2 regions of the Pelotomaculum sp. FP genome follow, and region 1 is predicted to be linked to the other one. Evidence: riboswitches for the same ligand, from Rfam matches in the RefSeq annotation. Region 1 holds a riboswitch; the other holds the start of a gene.
What was found. A riboswitch is a leader RNA that binds a small molecule or an ion and turns the genes downstream of it on or off. The one in region 1 is predicted to bind cyclic di-GMP.
Positions count from the first base shown of each region.

Region 1 (7,554 bases):
TGGATATATCAATAAGCATTTGAACGTACTGTTCCATTTGATCAGTGTTCTTCATGATATATCGGGTATACTCTTTCTGTTCCTCCGTTTGTTCCGTGTCGCATAGCATTTCCGCATTACCACGGACAACTGTAAGAGGAGTTTTTAAATCATGCGCCAATGCGGAAATTTGTGTTTTCTTCGTCTGCTCCATTTTCCACTGTGTTTCCAGAGCGTATTTCAATTCTGTTTTCATGCCGTCAAGGGATTGCAGAGCGGCATCGATTTCCTCAATGCCGCTGTATTGAATTTCAAACGCAAGGTCTTTCCCTCGTATTTTTTCCGTGGCATTTTGCAGAGGAATGAGCTTATGACTGATTTTCCTGCCGTAAAGTTTGGAAAGCAGAAAAATCTCTGTCAAAAACGCTGCAAGGATTATCCAAAACAGCATAATTTCCGGAGCGGGCAGGTGCTCCCGCAAAAGCTGGGCTGAAAACTGAGCCATGGAGGAATACTCAACTATGCAAAATTCATTCCGCCGTTCAATCGGGAAATAGCAATCCACATTCAGCCCCGTGGCTAGAAGGCCTCCCGAAGTTCTTCTGCCGCTCTGAACGATATCCCATGCCGCGGCTGCTTCGGATTCGGTCATGCTCCCCGACAAGAATTCACCATTTGTACTTACAATGGCGTACTCGCAGGTCTTGGGAATCAACTCCGCACTCACAGTTTCGGCAGAGGCAATCGCGGCCTTTTGGCGTTCAATGGATGCTTCCACATCACCAACAGAGATAACAAAGCCGGTTTTCAACGATGCGAAAAGCAATCCCATGCCGATCAGGACGATCAAGACGAAACCGGCAAAAAGGGTGAGTAAATACCGAATGAAGAAGGTTCTCAGTTTGATGTTTCTGTTTTTCAGTCCCATTTATATGCGATCCCCCAAACCGTTGAAATCGGAGCCAGTTGATAGACGGCGAGTTTTGCCCTGATGTTTTTTATATGCACGGCCACCGTAAAGCTGTCACCCTCCGCGTCGTATCCGCAAACGGCATCATAAATCTGCTCCTTGGAAAACACCTGACCGTGGTTCTTGGCAAGGAATTCGCAAATCCCGTATTCGATTTTGGTGAGTGGAATTTTCTGCCCGTTCACGGTCACTTCCTTTGCCGCGAGATTGAATTCCAATCCGGACAGGTGCAGCGCATTTCGTTTTTCACGCTTTTCCCTGCGCAGATGCGCATTAACCCTTGCTCTCAATTCTCCGGTGCTGAACGGTTTTTTGATGTAATCGTCCGCGCCCAGGCCAAACCCATACATCACATCGGATTCCATTGTTTTAGCGGTGAGAAATAGAATAGGACAATCCACCAGATCTCGCACCTTCTGACAAAAGGCAAACCCATCCATGCCGGGCATCATGACATCCAGCAAAATCAAGTCAAAATAATTCAGCGTTTTCAGTTTTATCTGGTCCGGCGATACGGCAGTCGTCACAAGGTGGCTGTCCTTTTCCAGCGCCCTTTTAATGAGAGCCAAGATATCCGGCTCATCGTCAACGGCAAGAATGTTTGCCATAACTGCACCTCCTTCCATTGCATACGGATGTTAATATAACACGCTTATCTGCTTTTGCATATGTTATCGGCTGATTGCAATCCGGTATTCCGAGTTGATTTCAACCGCAACGGAGTCTGATACGTCCGCATTTTGAATCGCGTGGACTTCGCCATATGACCAATTGTCACGTTTCTGCGTACTGGGGCCCTTTCCATTCCAATCGATCTGACCTAAATCTTTTTCGGGGATCCAGTATTATGAAAGCATAAGCTCTTTTGGTCATTTTTTCCCTCCGGTTATGTAATTTAAAAGTGAGAGTTTAGTAGAGGCGGCAATCATCCGCCTATTCGTTAGATTTGGAGCCCTCCCAGCGCTGAAACCATAAAAGGCTGGCGGCAAGTGACAGAAGGGTAACAATAAGGCATACCGTAATCCCATATTGCATATCCGTGGCAGCCCATGCCGTTTCGGAGGGATTTTGCAGCCTGAAAACAATATCGCCGCACAGGCGCGCGCTCCAGGCCCAGGGAATCCAGTGCCAGATTCCGTCACCCAATCCGGTCATCATGAGTGCGGAAATCAGTGTGCCGAACACGCCGAGTCCGATGGACGCGCTTCTGCCAAAGCGAAAGCCTACGAACAAATGCAGGATATATAAAAATACATTTCCGCCCCATGCGGCCATGACAATATGGACGTAAAGCTGCGGGGGAACGGCATGAATCCCTGTCGAAAATATTGCTACCGCAAAAGTCACCGACAAACCGGAAAGCACCAGCAGTAAAAGCAGTTTGCTCATATACGCCACAGCTCTTGAACGCGCTTCCGACAGGATTACCTGATAGCTACCGGCCTGTTCTTCCTGGGCGGCTGTCAACCCGCATAAAAGGCCGATCAGGAGAGGGAAAACCATGCACAGCACTTCCATAAAACCGGTGAGCTTCCCCAATGAATTGTCGTTACCTGTAACGGAGTAATACCACAGAAACGCAAGCGCGCCAATGAGAGGCACAAAAACATGCAGCCATGGAATAGGTGTGCGCTTCATTTTATAAAGATCGGAACAGATGGAACGAAGAAGCATTTATCTCGCCTCCTGCTTCTGAAACCAGCCGGTTGTGGCAATCAGCAGTAAGATAAACAGGAGGATGGACAGGGCGATACCCACTGGGATTGAGGATGAATTCAATAAAGGGTCGCCGCTTAGAGCAAGCGTACCATTCGGAAGTATCCCAAGCACCGGGGCCATCATCCGCATCGTCCAGCTATAAGGGCAGAGCCACCAAATTGATTTTGTTGCCAATAGCACGCCAAGCAGAAAACCGGCGGCAACTTGAATGAGGATCGTTCCCACCATGCCGGTTTTTCTGGATAGAAACAGGCAAAACGGAATCTGCCACAAAGAGGTCGCAAAAATCAAGAGCATTCCAAGACAGGCATCTCCAAGCGGCAATGGATTCGGAACGGTAAAGCTGCCCAGCAGAATTCCGATCAGCAAAATAAGGCACGACAGGGCTGCGTAAAGGATCAGGTTCATTACTTTTGCAACCCATATCTTTTTTAAAGAAACAGGCAGCGCAAGTACGCCGCGGTATCCCCGCTTTTTCGCTTCTTTCTGATCGGAAAGCGCCGAAATCAGGGCGATATACCCCGGCATCATGAGCACATACCACCAGTTAAAAGCATTTATCTGATACCAATTGAATGATAAAAACCATGTAAGAAACAATGTTGCGAGCGGTATAAGCAGGATTAGTTTTCTCGTAAAGGTTCGCTTGAATTTCAGATTTTCAGCTTTCAGATACTGTCCCATGTTATTCACCCACCTTTTTGCTGTTTTTTTACAACTTCCATAAACAGCGATTCCAGATCCTCGCCGGGGGTGATTTTAGCTTCGTATCCCAGCATGCCGTTGCTGATGATGCCGATGTGGTCTGCGATTAGTTCAACTTCGGACAAAATATGGCTTGACAGGATCACCGTGATGCCCTGTTCGGGAAAAGAACGAATTAAGCCGCGCAAATCCTGAATGCCAATCGGGTCAAGCCCGTTCGTCGGCTCGTCCAAAATCAGCAGCTTCGGATGGTTCAGCAGGGCGATCGCGATGCCAAGGCGCTGCTTCATACCCATGGAAAACTGTCCGGCACGCTTGTTTCCGGTATCGGTCAGGCTGACGGTTTCCAGCACTTCGTTAATGCGGGAATCCGGCAGACCAAGCAGCAGCGTGCGGACTTTAAGGTTTTCTTTGGCGGTAAGATTCTCATACAGCGGCGGAGACTCGATCAAAGCGCCGATGTCTGCCAAATCCCTGCGGCTCCACGGATGGCCTTCGAAAATGATTTCGCCGGAGGTCGGGCGCAGCATCCCGGTTATCATCTTCAGTGTCGTTGATTTTCCAGCGCCGTTCGGTCCAAGCAGACCATAGACGGAATTCCCCGTAATGGAAAGCGAAATATCACTGACGGCGTGCTGCCTTTTAAAATCCTTACACAGATGATTCGTTTGTAAGATATATGAATCCATAAACATCTTCCTTTCGTTTGTCTGATATCGACTATAAAAGGAAAATTTAAAGATTCCATAAAGATATAAAAAAATGGTTCATGTAAGTATTAAACCTGCCGCAATGGGCAGGTTTAATACGCAGTTTTACTTGGCGGCAAGGCTGTCATCATGCGTTCGCACCTTAGACCCTATTACTTTGCGTCCTTACCTTTCAGCAAGTTTGCCCCTGACTTAACGTTTTCAATTTTCTGTTTGGGGAACCTATTGATTATTTCTAATCCGCTCAGCTCATTTTCAGAATACCCCAACTCCATAAGATGTCGCATACAGTTCCAGATATGAGCCGATGCAGCTTCGTATCGCTTAGCTGCAATAAACTCTGGCGACAAATTAACTTGGTACCGTCCTTTTTGCTTCACGATGAAATTTTCATCATAAACCTTTTATTTGATTTCCAGCTCAATGGAACCGGTAAAGTCGTCGCATTCCACGACGATATAATTGCCAGCAGGCGGCAGTTCAATCGTTTCGGAGTAATCGCCTGTGCTTTCAATCAGTATTTGCGGATCATCTGCGCCGGATTGTAAAACCAACTTGGCACTTCCGTCTGTGATGTTCAGATTGCAGGTAATTTCAATTTCATTTCCTGCTTCACGGTCAATAGAAGTCCCCCCGAAGAGATACTCTGTTCCCGAAAAATCCTCATAATCGGCATCATAGGTGCCGGTATAGTGATCGACTCCGTATTTTCTCTTGCCTTCCAAAGACCTGTTGCTGGTCAATTGGGCATCACCAGCCGCTTGGATGGCATCATTGTATGTGCCGAGAATTTCATCTTTTGTGCAGCCTGTCAGCGCGAAAACCAAGCAGCATGCTATCACCAAAATAAGTAATGACTTTTTCATTTCGAAGTCTCCTGTTTAGGCTTAGTGCGCCCGCCTTTCTTTGAGGGGGCGACTGCAACTGCCTCTTTCCGTGGAATATGGATAATGATTCCGGTCAGTATCAGCATGGCTAAGATCACGCAGATACCGATAAAAGTGTTCTGCGTGGACGCATAGCTGCCTGCGGTATCGGACACAAAACCCTCACCGCTGAAACGTACGATACTAAGTCCGGCTGAAAGTGGATACAAGTTGCGGAGCACGGGATTCTTGAGGAAAATAGCGACATATCCGAGCAAAAACGCGGCCACAGCACCGCCCCTGAACGCATCCCGCCTGCGCCCACACAATGCGATCAGCGGAAATTCACCGATACAGGTAAACAGCGCCATAGCGGTCATCTGAACGCTTCCCGATAAAACGACGGGCAACGTCAGATTTTCCCGGCAGCAGATCAGCCCGACCAGCAGCGTCACCAGCGCGTCATAAAGGCCGAGCAGAAGCGCGATGATTCCAAGCGCGGTCAGCTTGCCGGCCATCAGGCGCGGAAAGCTGACGGGAACGGTCAGCAGGTTTTTCAGCGTATCGTCCGTGTATTCCCGGCTGATTATATAGCCGCCGATCAGGGCGAGGATCATCGGAAAGAAAATCGTCATATTGTTCCAGATGGTACTGTTAATCAAATCGGGGAATGTATAGTTCAGAACGGTCTTGGCGTCGTCCGACATCACGTTCTGCATCACAATGGAAATGACCGGAGAACAGGTTGCGCCGATAATGCCGACGAGAATAATGCTGTACCGTTTCAGTTTTTGAAATTCCGTGAGAATCAAGTTCATCGTCACGCCTCCTTCCTAAATCTCGCGCCGGTTGTAAATCCGTACCATCAGTGCGGTAAATATGACTGACATCACGGCAAGGATTCCAATGCAAACCGGGGTCGACACAAAGTAAGGACGCATACTATCATAAAATTTTGCCCACTCACCGGTTTCCGTTCCCCGACTGTAAAACTGAAGAATCCATCTATGAATCAGTGGGATAGGCAGTATCGTGCCGATATTGAACCCCACGGGGACCTTCATTCCCATATCGGTAAGATGAAACACATAGTTTACAATGGTGTAGAACAGCGTGATCACAATCGAAATCAGATTGTTTTTATTAAACCACACTACCAATACCACACAGGGCAGAGCCGCGGCCAGCATCATAAACCCCAGCAAAAGGCTGAGAACAAATTTTTCTCCCATGTTGATAAAAGCCATGCCGAGCAGCTTCGCGCAAACCGCGCTGGCCAGGAATCCGGCAAGGGAATAAACCACGGAGATGATTGCCATAACGCTGATTTTCGCCAGCACAAGCTTTGCCTTCGAAACCGGGATCGTCATCAGGTTTTTCAGCGTGTCGCTGTCCTGTTCCGTAAAAAACAGCGACGTTGAAAGAACGACCAAAATCGGCAGCAAAAGAAGATAATCGCCCAGATCGACAACGCCTGAAAACAGGTTGTCGTAATCCTGTCCCCCCGGGGTGTTCCAGTAGAGCAGTGTTGTCAAAACAGGAAAAATGAACGCCGCCAGCGTCGCCAGCAGAAACAGGGGACGCCGTTTGAATTTTTGAAATTCGCAGAGGATCAGATTATGCAATGCCCTCACCCCCGGTTACGCGCTTGAAGTAATCCTCCAGCGTATCCTCGCAGGTGTGAGCTTCCGCAACCTCCAATCCGTTTTCAATGAAAGCGCGGGTAAGGGCAGTCACCGGCAAACTCACATCGTACAGGCGAAGGCTGCGGTCGTCTTCTACCGTAAAGTTTTTCGCTCCAAAGTTTCGTTCCATAATTCTGGCCGCCTGCGCCGTGTCGGAGACGATGAAGTGGACATACTTGCTGTTCTTTTCCTCCAGCTCGGCAAGGCTTTCCTCTTCCAGCAAGACTCCGTGGTCGATGATGCCGATGTCGTCCGCCAGCAGAGAAATTTCCGAAAGAATATGGCTGGAGATCAGAATTGTTTTTCCTCGCGCGTCGCACAGTTTCCGGATGAAGGAACGGACTTCGGCAATGCCGATGGGGTCAAGCCCGTTGATCGGCTCGTCCAGAATCAAGAGCTCCGGATCGTGCATGATGGCGAGGGCGATGGCCAGACGCTGCTTCATACCGAGGGAGTACTGTGAAAACAACTTCTTATCGCCGTATGGAAGCCCGACGACCTCCAAAGCGCTTGTAATCGCGTTGCGCTTGGAGACGCCCCGGAGCCGTGCAAATATTTTCAAATTTTCAGTGCCGGTCAGATTGGGATAAAAGCCCGGTGCTTCGATCAGGTTGCCGATACGGGGCAGAATTTTTTTCTCGTTTCCCCGGATATTCTTACCGAAAATCCTTACCTCGCCCGAAGTCGGCTGCGTCAAGCCCAGCAGCATTTTCATTGTCGTGGTTTTTCCGGCGCCGTTTCGCCCGAGCAGGCCATAGATGCGGCCCTTTTTTACGTGAATATTAAGGTCGGCAACGCTTTTCTGCGTACCGTACTGTTTGGTCAGATTTTTCGTTTCAATGATGAAATCACTCAATCTCAAAACCTCCTTTTGAAACCAGTGTAACATGCCAAGCTTGTATTAACCTTGCCGGAACCTT
Region 1 covers NZ_QFGB01000013.1:55,916-63,469, forward strand. The annotation lists gene Psfp_RS07350 (HAMP domain-containing sensor histidine kinase) at 1-907, opposite strand, end outside; gene Psfp_RS07355 (response regulator transcription factor) at 898-1,557, opposite strand; gene Psfp_RS07360 (NisI/SpaI family lantibiotic immunity lipoprotein) at 1,621-1,788, opposite strand; gene Psfp_RS07365 (lantibiotic immunity ABC transporter MutG family permease subunit) at 1,883-2,623, opposite strand; gene Psfp_RS07370 (lantibiotic immunity ABC transporter MutE/EpiE family permease subunit) at 2,624-3,352, opposite strand; gene Psfp_RS07375 (lantibiotic protection ABC transporter ATP-binding protein) at 3,358-4,062, opposite strand; cyclic di-GMP riboswitch class I at 4,192-4,279, opposite strand; gene Psfp_RS07380 (hypothetical protein) at 4,488-4,949, opposite strand; gene Psfp_RS07385 (ABC transporter permease) at 4,946-5,767, opposite strand; gene Psfp_RS07390 (ABC transporter permease) at 5,783-6,583, opposite strand; gene Psfp_RS07395 (ABC transporter ATP-binding protein) at 6,567-7,490, opposite strand.

Region 2 (7,554 bases), on a different contig from region 1:
GAATTTTCTTGAAATTGGGCACAGTGAAAGCAACAGCAATGCTGATAATTAGCATTACTAGAACCATCTCTATGATGGTAAAGCCAAGATTATTTTGAACCATAGGTGTTTGCTTTTCAATAGGGGGCATACTCATCTCTTAAATAAGTTGTTATTAACATGATTCTCTTAATTGTCAGGACTTATAATCCTATATGAATTCAATAAAATTATTTGTAAGGCATTATACTTAACCCTGCCTTAATTTGCATCCTAATCAAAATAAATAATAGAACTTTAATCCATAGTTATTCGATAGAACTTCCTACGGTTGTAGGTGGCGCAACACCCTCCTCAGGATTTGCATCATTTTTAACAGTAATATTGTCACTATCGGAGCCTGAAGCATCATCCTTGTCAGAACCACAGGAATACAAAAGATAACCACTAGTACCAATTTTTAAATATTTGTAAGGAGTACCCCAAGCATCATTAAAAGTTGTAAAACCATTGTCAGTCAGCACTGTTTTGGCTGCAGCGGCATCTGCTGGAGATGTTCCATCTTCGTTCACTATTGGGTCACTAATGTAAATGTCTAATATTGTTTTCATGCTCTTTAATTCAGCAACTGCCCTCTTGTTTTTGGCCTTATCGCTTTGCTTGCTCATTACGGGAATGGCTATGGCTGCCAGGATACCAATGATAATTAGCACCACCATCAATTCAATAAGAGTAAAACCACGTTCGTTTCTTGCTATTTTCATTTATTTCACTTCCTTTTAATATAATTGTTATGTAGTACCTAGTTGCAACTGCTTTCTTAACCTTGCAGACCATTTACTTGGATTCTAGCGATAGTCGCCATTATGCCGGCAATAATCAAAACTCTTTTCATCCGCATTGGGCGAAGCGACGTTCGTCTTTGTTTCATTAACCACCTCCAAATCATGAATTCTCATGATTTCCATTGATGACCAGGCCGGCCACGCCGGCCGAAAACTATTTCACACTGTCCATTACAGTAAACATCGGCACCATAATCGAGATCAAAATAAACCCGACCACCACACCCATCCCCACCAGCAAAATCGGCTCGATCATGGAAGACAGGCGGGAGACCATAGCGTCCACTTCTTTTTCGTAAAAGTCGGCTACCTTTTCCAGCAGGGTGTCGACCGACCCTGTTTCCTCTCCTATCGACATCATCGTGCTGACCATCGGAGGAAATACCCGGCTCTTCATGAGCGGCTCGGCAAAACTCTGGCCCTCTTTGATGCTTCTTTCAGCCTCCTTGAGACCCATATTCACCGAGTGGTTGTCCACGATGTTTTTGACCACTTCCAGCGCCTGCAGGACCGGCACGCCGCTTTTCAACAGGGTGCTCAACGAGCGGCAAAAACGGGAGATGACGATTTTTTGGACCATCGGGCCCATTACCGGAAGCTTCAGGACAACCGAGTCTTTCATTTTCTTGCCCCGACCGCTCTTAACACCGGTCTTGTAGCCGAAAGCCAAAGCAACCACCAAAGTCAGAGCAATGTACCAGTAGTTTTTTAGAAAACCGCTGACACCCATAATTATTTTAGTAGTCACGGGCAGGGGCGCCTTCATGTCTATCAGCATTTTGGTCATGCTGGGCAACACGAAGATCAAAAGGGCCACTACCGCCAGCACCGCCACCACCAGCACCACTGTCGGGTAGGTCATGGCCGACTTGACCTTCTCCCTCATGTCGTGCTCTTTTTCAAAGTTTACAGCCAGCCTCTCCAGCACGTGTTCCAGGTCGCCGCCGACTTCCCCGGCCTCGACCATGCTGGTAAAGATACCGGGGAACACCCGGGGATAGGGTTTCATCGACTCGGTCAGAGACATGCCGCCTGCCAGGTTGCCGCCGACCTTTTTCATCGTGTCCTGCAGCGTCTTGTTATCGCACTGCTGGCTGATAATGCTTATTGTCTGCAGGAGAGGGACTCCCGCCTGCACCATGGTGGCAAACTGCCGGCACATTACAGCCAGGTCCCTGCTGCCGACTTTTTTCTGAAAGAGCTTGTCCAGCTTAATGCTGGTCCCGGCGAGAGGGGCTTCTTTAAGCTCCACAACAAAAAACCTGCGGTCCCTGAGCTGGGTGATGGCTTTGCTGCGGTTTTCGGCCTCGATCTTACCGGTGACCAGTTTGCCGGCCGGGTTGCGGGCTTTGTAGGCAAAGTTTTGTGTCATTTACTCCACCATTTTCTTATAATTTCCAGTTGATTGACTGATGAGCAAACGTTAACCGGCCGTATAAATAAGGATCCCCCTTCTGGCACAAGGCCCAAAAAGGGCCTTTACTCACCGAAGGAGCACCCGCTTTTAACAGTCCTTCTCTACTTCAGCAACCTGACAGTCGTAGCCTAGCGGCCTCAGACCCATGGTTTTGCGTCCCCGCCTTTCGACAGGTTTGCTGTTTTCGGTGGAAGGTTTATATATATTTTGGAATATTATACTATTTTGTTGTGATATGTCTATAATACAATTTTAAAGTAAAGAATGCAATATATCTTCTCACCAAATAAAAAATATTCCTTTCAGTTAAGCGCTTTAAGAGCGCCTCGGGATCGGCCGCCCGGGTCAACGCCTCCTCCCTGCTGATTAAGTGGCAGACACCCGGTATGGAGTAGGAAAAGTCCAACTCCCCCACCTGCTGGAATTTTTGGTACTGCTCCGGCGTCATAATCTCGCGGGCCATCCTGTCCGTATCTTCTGGAGACAGCGGGCCGGCAGGCGCACTTCCAAAGTCTAATTTCCCCTGCCATTCCGGCGCGGCCAACGGCAAAAGCGCCCCTGCAGACGCAGGGCCGGAGGCGCTTTAGTACGTCCGAGGCGCCCACCTTGAAGGCACAGGAAAGGATTTCATCACAGGTCATTTGAATAACCCCCTAATCTGAAAAAATGCAGCTACGAATTTATTCCCCATATGCAACATTAGGTACCAACCAAGTTAGTACTAATGTGCCATATGCGATCAAAATCGCACATTGCTGGTTTTCATCTTCTACTGCACCGAGTTAGCAATATGATTGTCTTAATTGTTTTCTGAATATGCGACCCTCATCACTTCCTCGATGGTGGTCAGCCCCCGTAGAGCTTTTTGGATACCGTCCATCCTCAGGGTAACCATGCCCTCGGCCTGGGCTTTTTGCTTGACTTCATCGGCAGAGGCTTTATTTAAAATGAGCGTGCGCAACCCGGTGGTCATAGGCAGGATCTCTACGATGGCCATGCGCCCCCGGTAACCGCTGTTCCGGCATTCATTGCAGCCTGCGCCCCGGTAAAGAGTCAGCGGCTGGTCGGGCCCGGCGCCTATAAACAGCCGTTCCGGGGAATCCGGTTCCGGTACATAGCTCTGGCGGCACCTCGGGCAAATTAGCCTGACCAGCCGCTGGGCAACCGCGCCCAGCACCGATGAGGCCACCAGGAACGGTTCTATATCCATGTCCACCAGTCGGGTGAAAGCGCCCGCGGCGTCGTTGGTATGCAGGGTGGAAAGGACCAGGTGTCCGGTGGTGGCTGCCTTGACGGCAATTTCCGCAGTTTCGCCGTCGCGGATTTCCCCGACCAGGATCACGTCCGGGTCCTGCCGCAGGATGGCCCGCAAACCGGTGGCGAAGGTCATCCTCGCCCTGGGATTGACCTGGGTCTGGTTGATCCCTTCCAGCATATACTCGACGGGATCTTCCACGGTAATGATATTCTTCTCGACGGTGTTTATTTCATTGAGCGCTGCGTAAAGAGTGGTTGTTTTCCCACTGCCCGTGGGTCCGGTAATCAGGAGCATCCCGTAAGAGCTTTTCAACGCGTTTCTGAATATACTGAGGCTTTTGGAGTCAAACCCGACGTTTTCCAGCTTATAGCTCTTCATGCTGCCTTTGCCCAAAAGTCTGGTGACTATTTTTTCCCCGTAGACGGTGGGAAGCGAGGATACTCTAAGGTCAAATTCCTGGCTGCCCAGCTTGAGCATGATCCTGCCGTCCTGCGGCGCCCGCTTTTCAGCGATGTCCATGCTGGCCATGATCTTGACCCTGGAGATCACAGCCGAACGAATTTTTTTGGGCAAAGTCATGATTTCCTGCAGCATCCCGTCAATCCTGTACCTTACCCGGACATGCTTCTCCGCCGGCTCAATGTGGATGTCACTGGCCTTCTGTTCAATGGCCTGGATGAAAATAGAGTTGATCAGGCGCACCACGGGCGCTTCGTCAAAAACCTCTTCCTCCAGGACGATCGCTTCAGACTCATGCTGTTCTGTGGTTAGTTCAAACTCGTCAAAGATCCTGTCAACTTCGGGGACACTGAAATGTTTGCGTATGGCCTCTTCAATGACATGCTGCTCCAGTCTTACAGGCTCGATTTTGCAGCCGGTCACAAGGCGCAGGTCATCGATAGCCAGGACATTGGCGGAGTCCGCCATAACCACGGTAAGAAGATTGCCTCCTTTGTTATAGGGCAGCAGCTTGTACTTACGGATCATGTGCTCGGGTACTAATTTAAAAAGTTCGGGGTCCAGGTTATCCAGATTGATTCTCTTGACCCCCAAAATCTCATTGATCGTATCTTTTGAAACCATGCCGAGCTTGCTTAAAATCTCACCCAGGAACTCACCAGTGCGGGACTGTACCCGCAGCGCTTCCCATAATTGCGCGTTGTTAATAAAACCCCTCTCAATCAGAAGCTCGCCAAGGGTTTTTTTTGCTTTTTTTGGGGCGTCTATCACAAGTAAGTCACCTCATGCTGATACGGACATTTTTGACAGTATTTCTAGAAAGATATCGTTTTTCCTCTTAAATGTTAATATGTTAATACTCCTCCGTGAATCTGGCAATCAACTGCCGCCATTGATATAAAAACCCAATCAATCACAATTGAGTTGGGTGAATGAATTCGCACCCACATTTTAGAGAAAGCCCGGAACGTTATTTTCAGTTATCTGCCGGGGCAGCTGTATCTAATCCTAAAACAGCTGAAGATACCAGTACAGCAGCCGGTCCCCGGCCAGCGCCGCAACAACGGAGCCCAGGGCCAGGTAAGGGCCGAAAGGCAAGCCTTCTTTCATCCTCTTTATCTTTAAAAGCACTAACAGGATCCCCACTAACGCCCCTGCGGCGAAAGCAAGAAAAAGGGCCAGCAGCAGGTATTTCCAGCCAAGGAGCAGCCCCATCACCGCGGCCAGTTTGATATCTCCGCCGCCCATGCCGCCCCGTGAAACAAGAGCGACCAGGTACAGGAGGCCTCCCCCGGCCAGAAACCCGATGGCGTTTGCGGTAAGGACCTCACGGGACTCAAAGAGCAGGACCGCTCCCAGGACAAACCCTGCCAGGTTCAGCCTGTCCGGTATAATCCGGTATCGCCAATCGATCACGGCGGCCGCCGTAACCAACGTAAAAAGCACGGCCGCCCGCAGGGATGCCAGGGTCAGACCATGCTTGAGATAAGTCAGGAGAAACAGTATACCTATGGTCAACTCTACAATTGGATACTGCGCCGATATTTTACCGCCGCAGTAGCGACACCTGCCCTGTAAAAACAGGTAGCTGAGTACAGGAATGAGATCGACCGCTCGAAGCCGGCTCCCGCACGAGGGGCAGTTGGAAGGCGGATAAGCGATTGAGCCTCCCTCCGGCAGCCTGCAGATACACACGTTCAGGAAGCTGCCTGCGCAGAGCCCGGCCAGAAATGCAAACAACGGTATGAAGAGTTCCATAGGTTTCAACTCTCTCGTTTTAATCAAAATAAGAAGTTATGGGGTCAATTGCGGACAAATTCATACAGCTATATAATCTGTCAATTGAATTCGCACCCATATTTTGGGTAATCAATAAGTGATATAGTTCCTTTCCAACAGGCAACGGGTAATTTGCTCGACTATCTCCACTATGCTGCTGTTGCCTGTATCAACAGTGATTTCTGCTGCTTTATAGGCGTTCTCCCGCTCCTGCAAGAGCTCCCTGATCTTTTCCATCATATCGCCGTGCATCAGCAGGGGCCGGTTCTTGTTACCTCTGACACGGTCGTAGATGATCTCGGGCGAGGCGGTCAGGGCTACCAGGATCCCGTTTTCTTTGAGCAACAGGAGGTTTTCTGTGTTTAAAACCATGCCCCCTCCGGTCGCGATGACCAGGTCTTCCCGCTTGGCAAGCTTTTTCACCAGCAGTTCTTCCTCGGAACGGAAGCGGACGACCCCGTCCCTGGCAAATATCTGGGCCACCGTCTTACCCATGAGCTTTTCAATTTCAGCGTCGGTATCTATAAACTCGCGCTTGAGCCGGCGGGCCAGCCGTCGTCCTACCACCGTCTTGCCGGTACCCATAAAGCCGATTAATACAATATTTTTCATCTTATTTCACACCTGCCGCAGGTAGGACAGGTACCTTTCCCAATTGTTTTTCAGCTCGTCCAGGCTGTCCCCTCCAAATTTTTCCATACAGGCGCAAGCCAATTCCCAGGCCACCACCGCCTCGCCAATTACACAAGCAGCCGGAACTGCGCAGGTGTCTGAGCGCTCAATAGAAGCCGGCGCCGGCTCTTTTGTGGCCAGGTCGACACTGCTAAGCGGCTGGTTAAGTGTCGGTATAGGTTTCATGGCTGCCCTGACCACCAGCGTCTCACCATTGGTTACCCCGCCTTCAATGCCTCCGGCATGGTTGGTCCTGCGATAAAAACCTCTTCCTTTTTTATAAAAGATCTCGTCCAGTGCCTGCGAACCAAACCGGGCAGCAGCGGCAAAGCCCTGCCCCACCTCAACACCCTTTACCGCCTGAATACTCATCAGTGCGGCGGCGAGTCTTCCATCAAGCCTGCGATCCCATTGGACATAACTGCCCAGGCCTGCCGGCGCGCCGAAAACTCTAATCTCAAATATACCGCCCAGCGTATCCCCGTTAGTCCTGGCCCGGTCGATCAGCTTGACCATTAGCTGTTCCGCCTCAGAGTCGGCGCAGAGGAGCCTTGAGCCTCTCAACCTTTCCTCCAGTTGTGCAGGGCTAAACTCCCCGACACTGGCCTGCTGATCCCCGATTTGCAGCACCTGTCCCATAATTGTGATACCCAGTTCCTCTAAAAACCGCCGCGCCAGACTGCCCGCGGCCACCCTGGCGGCGGTCTCGCGCGCGCTGGAGCGTTCCAGCACGTTGCGGATATCTCCGTGCCGGTATTTCAGGGCGCCCGCCAGGTCCGCGTGCCCGGGCCGCGGACGGCTCACTGCCTTTTCAGCCATCTTGGCCCCGGCGGCCGGGGACATGATTTCCGACCAGTTGGCCCAGTCCTTGTTTTCAATAAGCATGCTCACCGGGCTGCCCAGGGTCACACCGCCCCGCACCCCTGAAAGCAGGCGTACGGTGTCGTTCTCTATCTTCATCCTGCCACCGCGCCCGTAACCACCCTGGCGGCGGGCCAATTGAGTATTTATATAATCCGCTGTCAAGGGTAAACCGGCCGGCAAGCCTTCCACGATCGCGGTCAGCGCCGGACCATGGGACTCCCCGGCCGTCAGATACCTGAGCATTTTGTTACCTCCATTTATTTTCGTTCTGTGCAATTCTT
Region 2 covers NZ_QFGB01000003.1:92,055-99,608, forward strand. The annotation lists gene Psfp_RS02205 (prepilin-type N-terminal cleavage/methylation domain-containing protein) at 1-130, opposite strand, end outside; gene Psfp_RS22090 (prepilin-type N-terminal cleavage/methylation domain-containing protein) at 288-743, opposite strand; gene Psfp_RS02215 (type II secretion system F family protein) at 979-2,196, opposite strand; cyclic di-GMP riboswitch class I at 2,347-2,431, opposite strand; gene Psfp_RS02220 (hypothetical protein) at 2,544-2,882, opposite strand; gene Psfp_RS02225 (GspE/PulE family protein) at 3,041-4,729, opposite strand; gene Psfp_RS02230 (A24 family peptidase) at 4,967-5,716, opposite strand; gene Psfp_RS02235 (shikimate kinase) at 5,828-6,349, opposite strand; gene aroC (chorismate synthase) at 6,356-7,516, opposite strand.
Region 2: another riboswitch for cyclic di-GMP. It lies ahead of Psfp_RS02215 (type II secretion system F family protein); the one in region 1 lies ahead of Psfp_RS07375 (lantibiotic protection ABC transporter ATP-binding protein).